Regions from separate parts of the Cellulomonas sp. FA1 genome, predicted to be linked through region 1. Evidence: predicted binding sites of a transcription regulator. Region 1 holds the regulator's gene; the other holds the start of a gene.
What was found. The regulator Rex, encoded in region 1, represses fermentation and respiration genes when NADH is low (regulators of the CRP and FNR family bind a similar motif). The targets are predictions, from matches to a motif close to CTTGTGAANNNNTTCACAAG.
Positions count from the first base shown of each region.

Region 2: the regulator Rex is predicted to act here: its motif matches at 2,551-2,570, upstream of mqo (malate dehydrogenase (quinone)).

Region 1 is NZ_LBMY01000001.1:1,945,678-1,951,872, forward strand. Features, by position in the region: gene GY42_RS08740 (cytochrome c biogenesis CcdA family protein) at 1-522, opposite strand, end outside; gene GY42_RS08745 (TlpA family protein disulfide reductase) at 519-1,232, opposite strand; gene GY42_RS08750 (histidine phosphatase family protein) at 1,234-1,890, opposite strand; gene GY42_RS08755 (MarR family winged helix-turn-helix transcriptional regulator) at 1,942-2,490, opposite strand; gene GY42_RS08760 (YceI family protein) at 2,602-3,147, shown strand; gene GY42_RS08765 (redox-sensing transcriptional repressor Rex) at 3,222-3,953, opposite strand; gene GY42_RS08770 (glutaredoxin family protein) at 4,003-4,323, opposite strand; gene GY42_RS08775 (HAD family hydrolase) at 4,388-5,254, shown strand; gene GY42_RS08780 (arabinan endo-1,5-alpha-L-arabinosidase) at 5,286-6,195, opposite strand, start outside.
Region 2 is NZ_LBMY01000001.1:1,013,101-1,019,295, forward strand. Features, by position in the region: gene GY42_RS04535 (cellulose-binding domain-containing protein) at 1-2,382, shown strand, start outside; gene mqo (malate dehydrogenase (quinone)) at 2,615-4,096, shown strand; gene GY42_RS04545 (hypothetical protein) at 4,101-4,412, shown strand; gene GY42_RS04550 (DUF2277 domain-containing protein) at 4,458-4,739, opposite strand; gene GY42_RS04555 (methylated-DNA--[protein]-cysteine S-methyltransferase) at 4,751-5,383, opposite strand; gene GY42_RS04560 (RNA polymerase sigma factor) at 5,380-5,889, opposite strand; gene GY42_RS04565 (universal stress protein) at 6,021-6,195, shown strand, end outside.

The sequences.
Region 1 (6,195 bases):
GGCGCCGAGGAACGCGAGCCCCATGACGACCGTGACGGCGCCGAGCACGCGGCTCACCGGGTCCTGCCACTGCCACAGCACCGCGCCGAGCGAGCCCGCGAGGGCGCCGAACGCGACGAACACGGCCGAGAACCCGGCGACGAACAGCGTCACGCCGAGCACGAGCACGCGGCGTCCGCCGGAGGCGTCGGACGGGTCGGGCGCGGTCCGGACGCGCGCTCCCGTCGCGGGAGCGGGGCCGGTCACGGGGACGGCCGCGGCGGCGTCGCCGCTGGGCGTGCCGTCGCCGACGCGCACGACGTCGGTCGCGTCGACCAGCCCGAGCGCGGCGCCCGGCGTGCGGCGGGGGCCGCCGGCGGCGAGCCCGCCGAGCAGACCCGCGTAGCCGGGCAGCAGGGGCAGCACGCACGGCGACGCGAACGACACGAGGCCGGCGAGCAGCGCGACCGGGACCGCGAGCAGCAGCGAGCCCCCGGCGACGGTCGAGCCGACGTCGAGCGCGAGCGCGCCGCCCCCGGTCACCGCGGTGCGTCCGCGGTGCCGACGGGGTCGACGGCCGCCGGGTCGGCGGCGGCACCACCGGTCGCGCCCGGGGCGGGCGCGGGCGTCGCGTCCGGGCCGGCGTCGCCCTCGGCGAGCAGCTCCTCCACGAGCGAGCGGAGCACCGAGCCGTCGGCGAGGCCGAGCACGCGCGCGGCGACGCGACCCTGCCGGTCGAGCAGGACGGTCGTGGGGACCGCGCTGACGGGCACGACGCCCTGGAGCGCGGCGACCGCGGCGCCGCTGGTGTCGTCGAGCGACGGGTACGGCACGGCGAGCTCGCGCTGGAAGGCCTGCGCGGTGCCGGCCGCGTCGCGGCTGTTGATGCCGAGCACGTGCAGGCCCTGGTCGGCGTAGTCGGTCGCGACGGCCGCGAGGTCGGGCGCCTCGGCGCGGCACGGCGGGCACGCGGCGTACCAGGTGTTGAGGAGCACGACGTCGCCGCGCAGCTGTGCGAGGTCGTGGGCGCCGCCCTCGTAGTCGGTCCCGGCGATGTCGACGGGCCCGACGCGGTCGGCGGGCGCCCACGTCGTGGTCGACCCGTCGCCGGACTGGTAGCCCTGGTCGACGACGTCGTCGGGCGTGCCGGACCCGTCGCCGGCGGCGCAGCCGGCGAGCACGACGGCGAGCGCGGCCGCCGCGGCGAGCACGCGCGCGGCCCGGCCGGTGCGGGAGGTGCGGGAGGTGCGCACGTCAGGCCCCGGGGACCTGCGACGCGCCGGGCAGCAGCGCCGCGGCGGGCTCGCCGTAGCCGACGCCCACGAGCGTGTCGTCCTCGAAGCGCAGGCTCGTGAGGGACGCGAGCGAGCACTGCCGCTTGCGCGGGTCGTGCCACAGGCGGCGGTTCTCGAGCGCGAGGCGCGTGACCCAGATGGGGAGCTGGTGGCTGACGAGCACGGCCTCGTGGCCGCGGGCCGCGACGCGGGCGGCGTCGACGGCCGCGAGCATGCGGTCGACCTGCTCGACGTACGGCTCGCCCCACGACGGCCGGAACGGGTTGCGCAGGTGGGGCCAGTGCGCGGGGTGGCGCAGCGAGCCGTCGCCGACGCCGAACCGCAGGCCCTGGAAGTGGTTCTCGGCCTCGATGAGGCGCTCGTCGGTGCCGAGCGCGACGCCGAACGCCTCGGCGATGGGGGTCCCGGTCTCCTGCGCGCGCTGCAGCGGCGAGGCGGTGACGACCACGACGTCGCGGCGCGGGGCTCCCTCGTCGCCCGCGAGCGTGCGCGCGACGTGCTCGGCCATCTGCTGCCCGCGCTCGGAGAGCCGGTAGCCGGGCAGGCGGCCGTAGAGCAGGCCCGTGGGGTTGTGGACCTCACCGTGGCGGAGCAGGTGGACCGTCGTGGTGACCATGCGCACAGTCTCGCAAAGTCTCCTGTGTGCCCGGCGCCGGGACGTGGGCCCTCAGGCGCTCGCGGCGGTGACGTCGCTCACGTCGGCCTGGTCGCGGGCGCGCTCGCACGCGGGCGTGCGCAGGTGGTCGACGACGACCTGCATCGCCGTGCCGAGCGCCGCGAGCTGCGCGTCGTCGAGGACGTCGACGAGGTGCCGGCGCACGGACTCGACGTGACCGGGCGCGGCGGCGACGAGCACGCGCCAGCCGTGGTCGGTGAGGACGCACGCGACGCCGCGCGCGTCGCCCGGGACGGGCTCCCGGCGCACGAGGCCCGCGCGCTCCATGCGCGCGACGGTGTGCGTGAGGCGGCTGCGGGAGTGCGCGAGGTCGTCGGCGAGCTCGGACATGCGCAGCGCGCGCCCCGGGGCCTCGGAGAGCCGCACGAGGACCTCGTACTCCCCCAGCGACAGGCCGCTGCCGCAGTCGAGCTCGCGCGCGAGCACGTCGAGCAGGAGCGCGGTGCCGTCGCGGAACGCACGCCAGTGCTCCTGCTGGTCCGCGGTGAGCCAGCGCACGTCGTCGGTCGGCGCGGCGTCGGTCGGCGCGGCGTCGGTCACGGCGGGCTCCTCACGGTCGGGGGTTGCGGCTCGCATCCCACTGTAGTAGAAATATCAACCACCGCATACTTGTTGTGTCAACGATTCTCGTCGATCCCCTCGGAGGAACCCATGTCCGCTCTGCCCGCCGGCCTCACCACCGGTACCTGGAACATCGACCCCTCGCACACCGAGGCGTCCTTCACGGTCCGCCACGCCGGCATCTCGAAGGTCCGCGGCACCGTCGCGGTCACCGGCGGCGCCCTCACCGTCGGCGAGGACCTCGAGTCGTCCGCCGTCTCGGTGACGCTCGACCCGTCGACCGTCACGACCGGTGACGCCAACCGCGACGGCCACCTCAAGGGCAACGACTTCTTCGACGTCGAGGTCTTCGGCGAGTGGACCTTCGTGTCGAAGGCCGTCCGCGAGGCCGGCTCGTCGTACGTGGTCGTCGGCGACCTGACGATCCACGGCGTGACCCGCGAGGTCGAGCTCGAGACCGAGTTCAACGGCACCGCCGTCGACCCGTTCGGCAACACCCGCGCCGGGTTCGAGGCCACCACGACGATCTCCCGCAAGGAGTTCGGCCTCACGTGGAACGCCGCGCTCGAGGCCGGCGGCGTGCTCGTCGCCGACAAGGTCCGCATCGACCTCGACGTCTCGGCCATCAAGGCCTGACGCACCGCAGCACCGTCCCGCGAGGGCGCGACCGCACCGGTCGCGCCCTCGCGGCGTCTCACCCGCAGGCGGGGCTACGACGCCCCGCCGCCCGCACCGCGCGCACGGTCGTGGAACGCCAGGATCTGCAGCTCGGACGCGACGTCCACCGCCCGCACGTCGACGTGCGGCGGCACGCGCAACGTGCCCGGCGCGAACGTCAGGACCCCCACGACCCCCGCGGCCACGAGCTCGTCGCACACGCGCTGCGCGACCGCGGCCGGCGTCGTCAGCACCGCGATCGTCGCGCCCGTGCGCGCCACCACCCCCGCGAGGTCGTCGGCGGGCTCGACGACGAGCCCCGCGACCGTCGTGCCCACGACCGCCGGGTCGGCGTCGACCAGCGCGACGAGCGAGAACCCGCGCTCCGCGATGCCCGCGTAGTTCGCGAGCGCGTGCCCCAGGTTGCCGACGCCGACGAGCACCACGCGGCGCACGTCGGACAGCCCCAGCGCCACCGTGACCTGCTCGCGCAGGTGCTCGACGTCGTACCCCACGCCGCGGCGGCCGTACGACCCCAGGTGCGACAGGTCCTTGCGCAGCTGCGCGGGCGTCACCCCGGCCCGGTGCGCGAGCTCCTCCGAGGACGTCAGCACGGCACCGCTCGCGGCCGTCGCCTCGAGCGCGCGCAGGTAGCCCGGCAGCCGCGCGACCGTCGCCGGCGGCACGGCCTCGCCGCGGCGCGTCCCCCGACCGCCGTCGCGGCCCGCACCCCGGCCCGCACCCCGGGCGGTGCCGCCGCGTGCGGCGGTGCGCCGAGCGTCCACGTCGACCCCCCGAGCCTCAGCGCCGGGAGCACCCGGCGACGACGTCACGCTAGAGCCTGCCGCCGCCCGCCGCGAGGGCCCTGCGCAGCCGGCCCTCGTCGATGCGCCAGTAGCCGCGGCGCACGCCGTCGACGTCGACCACCGGGACCATCTCGCCGAGCTCGTCCGCGGGCGGCACGCCGTCGGGGCCGGGCACGTCGACGTCCACCTCGACCCACGTCGCCCCGACCTCCGCGCACACCCGCGCGACGAGCGCCCGTGCGTCGTCGCACAGGTGGCACCCGGCGCGCCCGTACAGCACGACCCGCGCCGGTGTCCCGCCCGCCGCGGCGGTCGCCGCCGACCCCTGCCCGTCACCCGTCCGCGTCACGGCGCCACGCTAGCGCGCGCGGACGCGCCGACCGCCGCCCCGCGCGGGTCGTTACAGTGGCCGGGTGCACGCGGGCCAGGGGAACGACGAGCCGGCCGTCGTCGCCGCCACCGTCGAGACGCCGCGGGCCGACCTCGTGCCGGACGGGACGCGCGTCGCGGCCTTCTTCGACGTCGACAACACGATCATCCGCGGCGCCAGCGCGTTCCACCTCGCGGTGGGCCTGTACCGCCGCGGGTTCTTCCGCAACCTCGACCTCGTGACGTTCGCGTTCCAGCAGGCCCGGTACCGCGCCTTCGGCGAGAACCGCCGCCAGATCGACGAGGTCCGCGCCCGCGCGCTCGACATCATGCGGGGCCGCTCGGTCGCCGAGGTCACCGCGATCGCCGAGGACGTCTACGACGAGGTCCTCAGCCTGCGCATCTACCCCGGGACGCAGGCGCTGCTCGACGCGCACCTCGCGGCGGGGCACGCGGTGTGGCTCGTGACCGCCACCCCCGTCGAGATCGGCGAGCTCATCGCGCGGCGCCTCGGCGCGACCGGCGCGCTCGGCACGGTCGCGGAGCACGACGAGGGCTTCTACACCGGACGGCTCGTCGGCGACCTGCTGCACGGCGAGGCCAAGGCCAGCGCCGTGCGCGCCCTCGCGGAGCGCGAGGGCTACGACCTGGACCGGTGCCACGCGTACGGCGACTCGACCAACGACGTGCCGATCCTGTCGACCGTCGGCCACCCGTGCGCGATCAACCCCGACCGGCGCCTGCGCCGCCACGCGGCGGAGGTCGGGTGGCCCGTGCGCGAGTTCCGCCACCGGCGCACGCAGGCGCGCCGCGGGGTCAACGCCGCGAGCCTCGCGGGCCTCGTGTGGGCCGGCGCGGTCGTCGTGCGGGCGGTGCGACGCTCGCTGCGACGGCGCGTGGGCGGCCTGTGACGGCACGGGCACCCGCCCCGTCGCCCGCGCGTCAGCCCGCGCCCTGCGCCTGCTCCTCGCGCGTCGTCGCGACCGGCCAGCCCTCGTCGTCCCACGCGAGCTCGCGGATGCCGAGCCGGAAGTCGCCGCCCTCGGCGGCGTCGTACCAGTGGAACGCCAGGTAGCCCTTCGAGTACGACTGACCGCCCGGGCCGACCATGTCGCCGCGCGTCGCGAGCAGCGGCTCGCCGCCGCCCGCGGCGAGGTCCCGGCCCTCACGGTCGACGTACGGCCCGGTGACGTCGCGGGACCGGCCGACGGCCATGTTGTAGGTCGAGTCGGAGCCCTGGCAGCACGAGTCGCGCGAGACGAAGAGGTAGTACCAGCCGTCGCGCTCGGCGAGGTACGGGGCCTCGATCGCGTTGGGCGAGCCGATGCGGCTCGCGATCGTCACGGGCTCCGCGTCGGGGTCGGCGAGCGTGCCGTCGGGCCACGCGAGCTCGACGAGCTGGATGCCGCCCCAGAACGAGCCGAACGCCATCCACGGCGTGCCGTCGACGTCGACCACGCCCGCGTCGATCGCGTTCCAGTTGTCCTCGCCCGGCGTCGAGGAGATCACCTCGCCCCGGTCGACCCACGCGTAGGCGGGGTCGTCGGGGTCGAGCGTCGTGTTCGTCATGAGCCCGATCACCGACCGGTTCGAGCCGAACGTCGACGCCGCGTAGTAGAGGTACCAGGTGCCGTCGTGCTCGACGACCTCGGGCGCCCAGAAGTTCTCGACCCCCGGCACGGCGTCGTACACCCAGCGCGGGCGCGTGCCGGCCTCCCAGACTGTGCCGACCTCCTCCCACGTGCGGCCGCCGTCGGTCGAGCGCCGGATCTGCGGCGCGCCGAGCCCGACGCGCACGTCCCCGGTCGAGAACACGTACCAGGGCTCGCCCTCGTCGCCGACGACGAGCGCC
Region 2 (6,195 bases), 930 kb from region 1:
CAGAACGGCGCGATCCTGCGCTCGGCGGACCGCGGCGAGACGTGGCAGCGCACGATGCTGCCGTTCAAGGTCGGCGGCAACATGCCCGGGCGCGGCATGGGCGAGCGCCTGCAGATCGATCCCAACGACAACCGCGTGCTGTACCTCGGCACCGAGAACGGCCACGGCCTGTGGCGCTCGACCGACCGCGGCGTCACGTGGTCCGAGGTGACGAGCTTCCCCAACCCGGGCAACTACGTGCAGGACCCGACGTCGGACAACTCGTACCTCACGCAGAACCAGGGCGTGGTGTGGGTGACGTTCGACCCGACGAGCGGCACGGCGGGCTCACCGACGCGCACGATCTACGTGGGCGTGGCGGACAAGGAGAACAACGTCTACCGCTCGACCGACGCGGGCGTGACGTGGCAGCGCGTGCCCGGCCAGCCCACCGGGTACCTGCCGCACAAGGGCGTGTTCGACGCGCGGGGCAAGCAGCTCTACGTCGCGACGTCCGACACGGGTGGCCCGTACGACGGCGGCAAGGGGCAGGTCTCGCGGTTCGACGCGACGACGGGCACCTGGACGGACGTCTCGCCGCTGCCGCTGTCGTCGTCGGACCTCTACTACGGGTTCTCGGGCCTGACGATCGACCGTCAGGACCCCGACACGATCATGGTCGCGACCCAGGTCTCGTGGTGGCCGGACGTCATCTTCTTCCGCTCGACCGACCGCGGCGCGTCGTGGACCCGGATCTGGGACTGGGCGTCGTACCCCGAGCGCTCGCTGCGGTACTCGATGGACGTCTCGGCGACGCCGTGGCTCACGATGGGCCGCACGCAGGCCGTGCCGCCCGAGCCGCTCGTCAAGCTCGGCTGGATGACCGAGTCGTTCGAGATCGACCCGTTCGACTCCGACCGGTTCCTCTACGGCACGGGCGCCACGGTGTACGGGTCGGACAACCTCACCGACTGGGACACCGGGGGCACGGTCGACATCGAGGTCCGTGCGCTCGGCATCGAGGAGACCGCGGTGCTCGACCTCGCCGCACCCCCGGGTGCGGTCGAGCTCTACTCCGGGCTGGGCGACCTCGGCGGGTTCGTGCACACCGACATCGACGAGGTGCCGGACAGCATCTACACGCAGCCCGTGCACGGCTCGGTGACGGGCGTCGACTTCGCCGAGAGCAAGCCGTCCACGGTCGTGCGCGTGGGCTACGCCGTCGACGGCGAGGTCGAGTCGCACATCGCGGTCAGCACGACGTCCGGGTCGACGTGGTGGGCGGGCCAGGAGCCCGCGGGCGTCACGAAGTCCGGCACCGTCGCGGTGTCCGCGGACGGTGCGCGCATCGTCTGGAGCCCCGAGGGCACGGGCGTGCACGTGTCGACGACCCTCGGGTCGACGTGGACGCCGTCCACCGGGGTCCCGGCGCAGGCGCAGGTCGAGGCCGACCGCGTGAGCCCGACGACGTTCTACGCCTACTCCGCGGGCCGGTTCTACGTGTCGACGGACGGCGGCGCGACGTTCGTGCAGTCCGCCGCCACCGGTCTCCCCGCCGAGGGCAACGTGCGGTTCGGCGCGGTCCCGGGCAAGCAGGGCCACGTGTGGCTCGCGGCCGAGGACGGGCTGTACCGCTCGACCGACGCCGGTGCGACGTTCACGCAGGTGCCCGGCTTCGAGGACGGCGGCGCGGTCGGCTTCGGCAAGGCCGCGCCCGGCGCGTCCTACCCCGCGATCTACACCACGTCGCTCTACCAGGGCGTGCGGGGCTTCTTCCGCTCGACCGACGGCGGCGCGACGTGGGTGCGCATCAACGACGACGAACACCGGTACGCGTGGACAGGCGCCGCCATCACGGGCGACCCGGACGTGTTCGGGCGCGTGTACGTCGGGACGAACGGCCGCGGGATCGTCGTGGGCGAGTCGGACGGCACCGTGCCGTCCCCCACGCCGACGCCGTCACCGACCTCGACGGCCACGCCGACCCCCACCCCGACGCCCACGCCCACGCCCACCGTGACGCCCACGCCGACACCCACGGTCACCCCGACCCCGACGGCGAGCCCGACGCCCACGAACCCCGCTGCGTCGTGCGCGGTGCGGTACACGGCGTCGAGCTGGAACACCGGGTTCACGGCGAGCGTGCGCCTCACCCACGCCGGCGCCGCTCCGCTGCAGGGCTGGACGCTGCGGCTGACGTACGCGCACGGCGAGCAGCTGCAGCAGGGCTGGAGCGCGACGTGGTCGCAGCAGGGCGCCGTCGTGACGGCCACGAACGCCGCGTGGAACGGCGCGCTCGCACCGGGGGCGTCGGTGGACGTGGGCTTCAACGGCACGCACACGGGCACCGCCGCGGCCCCGACGGCGGCGACGCTGAACGGCACCGCGTGCACGCTGTCCTGACGGTGGTCGGCCGGACGGACCCCGGCCGCTGACCCCGCACCCCCGGTGGGTGGCGTCCGGCATCCGGGCGCCACCCATCGGTGCGTCGACGCCCACCGACAGGCCCGCGAGGGCGTCGTCGCACGTCACGTCGTCGCACGTCACACGGGTGGCATGTGACCAAGGTCCCACGAGACAAACATCACATGACTGGCCCGTGGATCTGTCTCGACGTCGACCTAGCATCGCGACCGTGGCACCCGTTCGCAGCAGCACGGCCGACGTCGACGCCCTCCTCGTGGGAGGGGGCGTCATGAGCGCGACCCTCGCGTCGCTCCTCACGACGCTCGAGCCCACGTGGCGCGTCGAGATCCACGAGCGCCTGGACGCCCCGGCGCTCGAGAGCTCCAACCCGTGGAACAACGCGGGCACCGGGCACGCCGCGCTCTGCGAGCTGAACTACACGCCCGAGCGGCCCGACGGCTCGGTCGACATCAGCAAGGCCGTGCGGATCAACGAGCAGTACGAGCTCTCGCGCGAGCTGTGGCACCACCTCGCCGCCGCGGGCCGCCTGCCCGGCGCCGAGCGCGCGGTCACGACCACGCCGCACATGTCGTTCGTCCGCGGCGCCAAGGACGTCGAGCACCTGCGCAAGCGGTGGGAGGCGCTGCGCGCGCACCGGCTGTTCGCCGACCTCGAGTTCACGACCGACCCGGCCGTCATCGAGCGCTGGGCGCCGCTGCTCATGGCCGACCGCACCGACGACGAGCCCGTCGCCGCCACGCGCGCCGCGTGGGGCACCGACGTCGACTTCGGCTCGATCACCCGCGCGATGCTCGCGGACGCCGTGGCCCGCGGTGCCGAGCTGCGCACCAGCAGCGAGGTCACGCGCCTCAAGCGACTGCGCGACGGCCGGTGGCGCGTGACGATCGCCGACCGTCGCTGGAACGGCCGCCCGCCGCGCACCGTGACCGCGCGCTTCGTCTTCGTCGGCGCGGGCGGCGGCGCGCTGCACCTGCTGCAGCGCTCGCGCATCAAGGAGATCCGCGGGTACGCGGGCTTCCCCATCAGCGGGCAGTTCCTGCGCACGACCAACCCGGAGATCGTCGCGCAGCACGGCGCCAAGGTCTACGGCAAGGCCGCCGTCGGCGCCCCGCCGATGTCCGTGCCGCACCTCGACGCCCGCGTCGTCGACGGCGGCAACGCGCTGATGTTCGGCCCGTACGCGGGCTGGAGCATGAAGTTCCTCAAGCGCGGCTCGTGGACCGACCTGCTGCGCTCGGTGCGTCCGGGCAACCTCGTCCCGATGCTCGCGGTCGGCCTGCGCAACCTCGACCTGCTGACGTACCTGATCCGCGAGGTCACGGCGAGCGACGCCGACCGGCTGCGCGCGCTGCGCGCCTACATGCCGTCGGCGCACCCGCGCGACTGGGAGCTCGTGACCGCCGGCCAGCGCGTGCAGGTCATCAAGCGCGGCCCCGGCGGCGGCGTGCTCGAGTTCGGCACCGAGCTCGTCGCGTCGGCCGACGGCTCCATCGCGGGCCTGCTGGGCGCCTCCCCCGGTGCGTCGACCGCGGTGGCGACCATGCTCGACCTGCTGGACCGCTGCTTCCCCGAGCAGGCGGACGCCTGGCGTCCGCGGCTGCAGCAGATCATGCCGAGCCTCGGCGGCGCCGCGTGGGACACCGCGCTGGACCAGCTGGTCGACGACGGGACGCTCACCGGCGGACACTGAGTCCGTGACGACGCACGACACGCACCCCGACCCGTACCCCGACGACCTGCCGGTCGCCGTCAGCGCGCCCATGCGGCACGCGAAGGTGCGCGCCTTCACCGACCACACGACCGTCGGCCAGGTCGTCGTCGACGACGACGGCGCGGTGACCATCGGGTGCGCGTGCGGCATGACGCTGACGAACGGGCCCGGGTGGTCGCTCGACGAGCACATCCGGCTGCACCGGGCCGAGGCGCGGTTCCTCGCGCTCTCGGCGGTCGCGCCCGAGGGCATCCCGCGACTCGTCGCCGCCGCGGACGTCCCGCAGCAGCACTGAGCCCGGCGCGCCCGCCGCGGACCGACCGCCGCGGGCGGGTCGTCGTCAGCCCGCGGAGGCCTCGCGCGCGGCGACGCGCGCCTGCACCTCGGGGCGGCGCAGCGGCGGCACGGTCGTCGGCGGGCGTCGTCGCTCGGGCAGCGCGTCCAGCAGGTGCGCCGTGATGTGCGCGATCTCCGCGACCGCACGCTCGAACGGCTCGCGCGTCGCGTCCGAGAGCTGCTGCACACCCGTCACCTTGCGGACGTACTGGCGTGCGGCGGCCTCGATCTCGTCGTCGGTGGCGTGCGGCTCGAGGCCGCGCAGGGTCGTGATGTTGCGGCACATGCCGCTCGACGCTACGCCGGGCCCTCGCCGCCGTCGAGACCCGCGGCCGCCCGCTCGAGCGCGAGCAGGGTCGTCTTGGCGGCGTCGCCGCCCGCGTACCGCCCGGGCGTGCCGTCGGACCGCACCACGCGGTGGCACGGCAGCAGCAGCGGCACGGGGTTGCGCGCGCACGCCGTCCCCACGGCGCGCACGGCGGCGGGGCGCCCGGTCGCGGCCGCGACCTGCGCGTACGAGGCCGTCGCGCCGTACGGCACGTCGGGCAGCGACAGCACGACCTCGCGGCGGAAGCCGGTGAGCAGGCGCAGGTCCACCGGCACGTCGAACGTGCGGCGCCGGCCGGCGAAGTACTCGTCGAGCTCGCGCAGCACCGGGTCGAGCCGCCGCCCGCCGGCGAGGACGCGGGGGCTGACGCGTGCGGCGAGCTCCTGCAGCGCGGCGTCGTGCCCCTGCACGTCGAACGCGACGCGCAGCACGCCGCGCTCGCCCGCCGCGACCAGCAGCGACCCGACGGGCGAGTCGACCACGCGGTACGCGACGTCGAGCAGGCCGTCGCGCGCGGCGCGCTCGACGAGGTCGGCGTGCAGCCGCGCGAGGGTGCGGCCGTCGGGCTCCGCCGCGGGCGCGGCCTGCGGTGCGGTGGTCATCGTGCGTCCTCCTCGTCCGTGACGGCGGCGCCGTAGGTGCGGCGCAGCGTGGCGACCCCGTCGGCCCCGGCGCGGCGCGCGGCCGCGTCGGTGCCACCGACCAGCGCCGCGACGTCGGCGTAGGGCAGGCCGCCCAGGTGGTGCAGCACGACGACGCGCCGCTGCTTGGCGGGCAGCGCGGCGACCGCGCGCCACAGGTCGAGGTCGCGCGCGCCCGGCTCGTCGGCGCGCGCGACGAGCGCCGTGCCCGTGCTCAGCGCGGGGTCCTCGACCGGGACGGCATGCCGTGCCCGCCGCCGCAGCTCGTCGAGGCAGCGACGGCGCGCGATCGTCACGAGCCACGCCTCGACGTTCGCGTCGGCGGGCAGCTCGGGCCACGCGCGCAGCGCCGACAGGAACGTCTCCGACCACGCGTCGTCGGCGTCGCGGCCCGCGAGCATGGCCCGGCACACGCGCAGCACGGTCGGGCCGTGCGCGCGCACGACGTCCTCGAACGGTCCGGTCATCCCCACAGTGTGCAGACGTCGCCGCGGCACCGGGCGTGAGGTGGGCCCTCCGTCCCTCGCACGATCCCCGAAGGAGGCGCATCGTGGAGAGAGGACGGGCCGACCGACGTCCGTCCACGGAGGTGGTCCTCATGCGGACCGACGGACCGGTCCTGGTGGCTCTCGCGCACTCGGCACGCAGCGAGCACACGCTCGCGTGGGCGACGGCCGAGGCGGTACGACGCGGCACCGAGCTGCGGCTCGTGGCCGTCGTCGATCCCGTGTCCGAGGTGACGGCGTGGTCGTGGGCGGTGGTCCCGCCCGCGG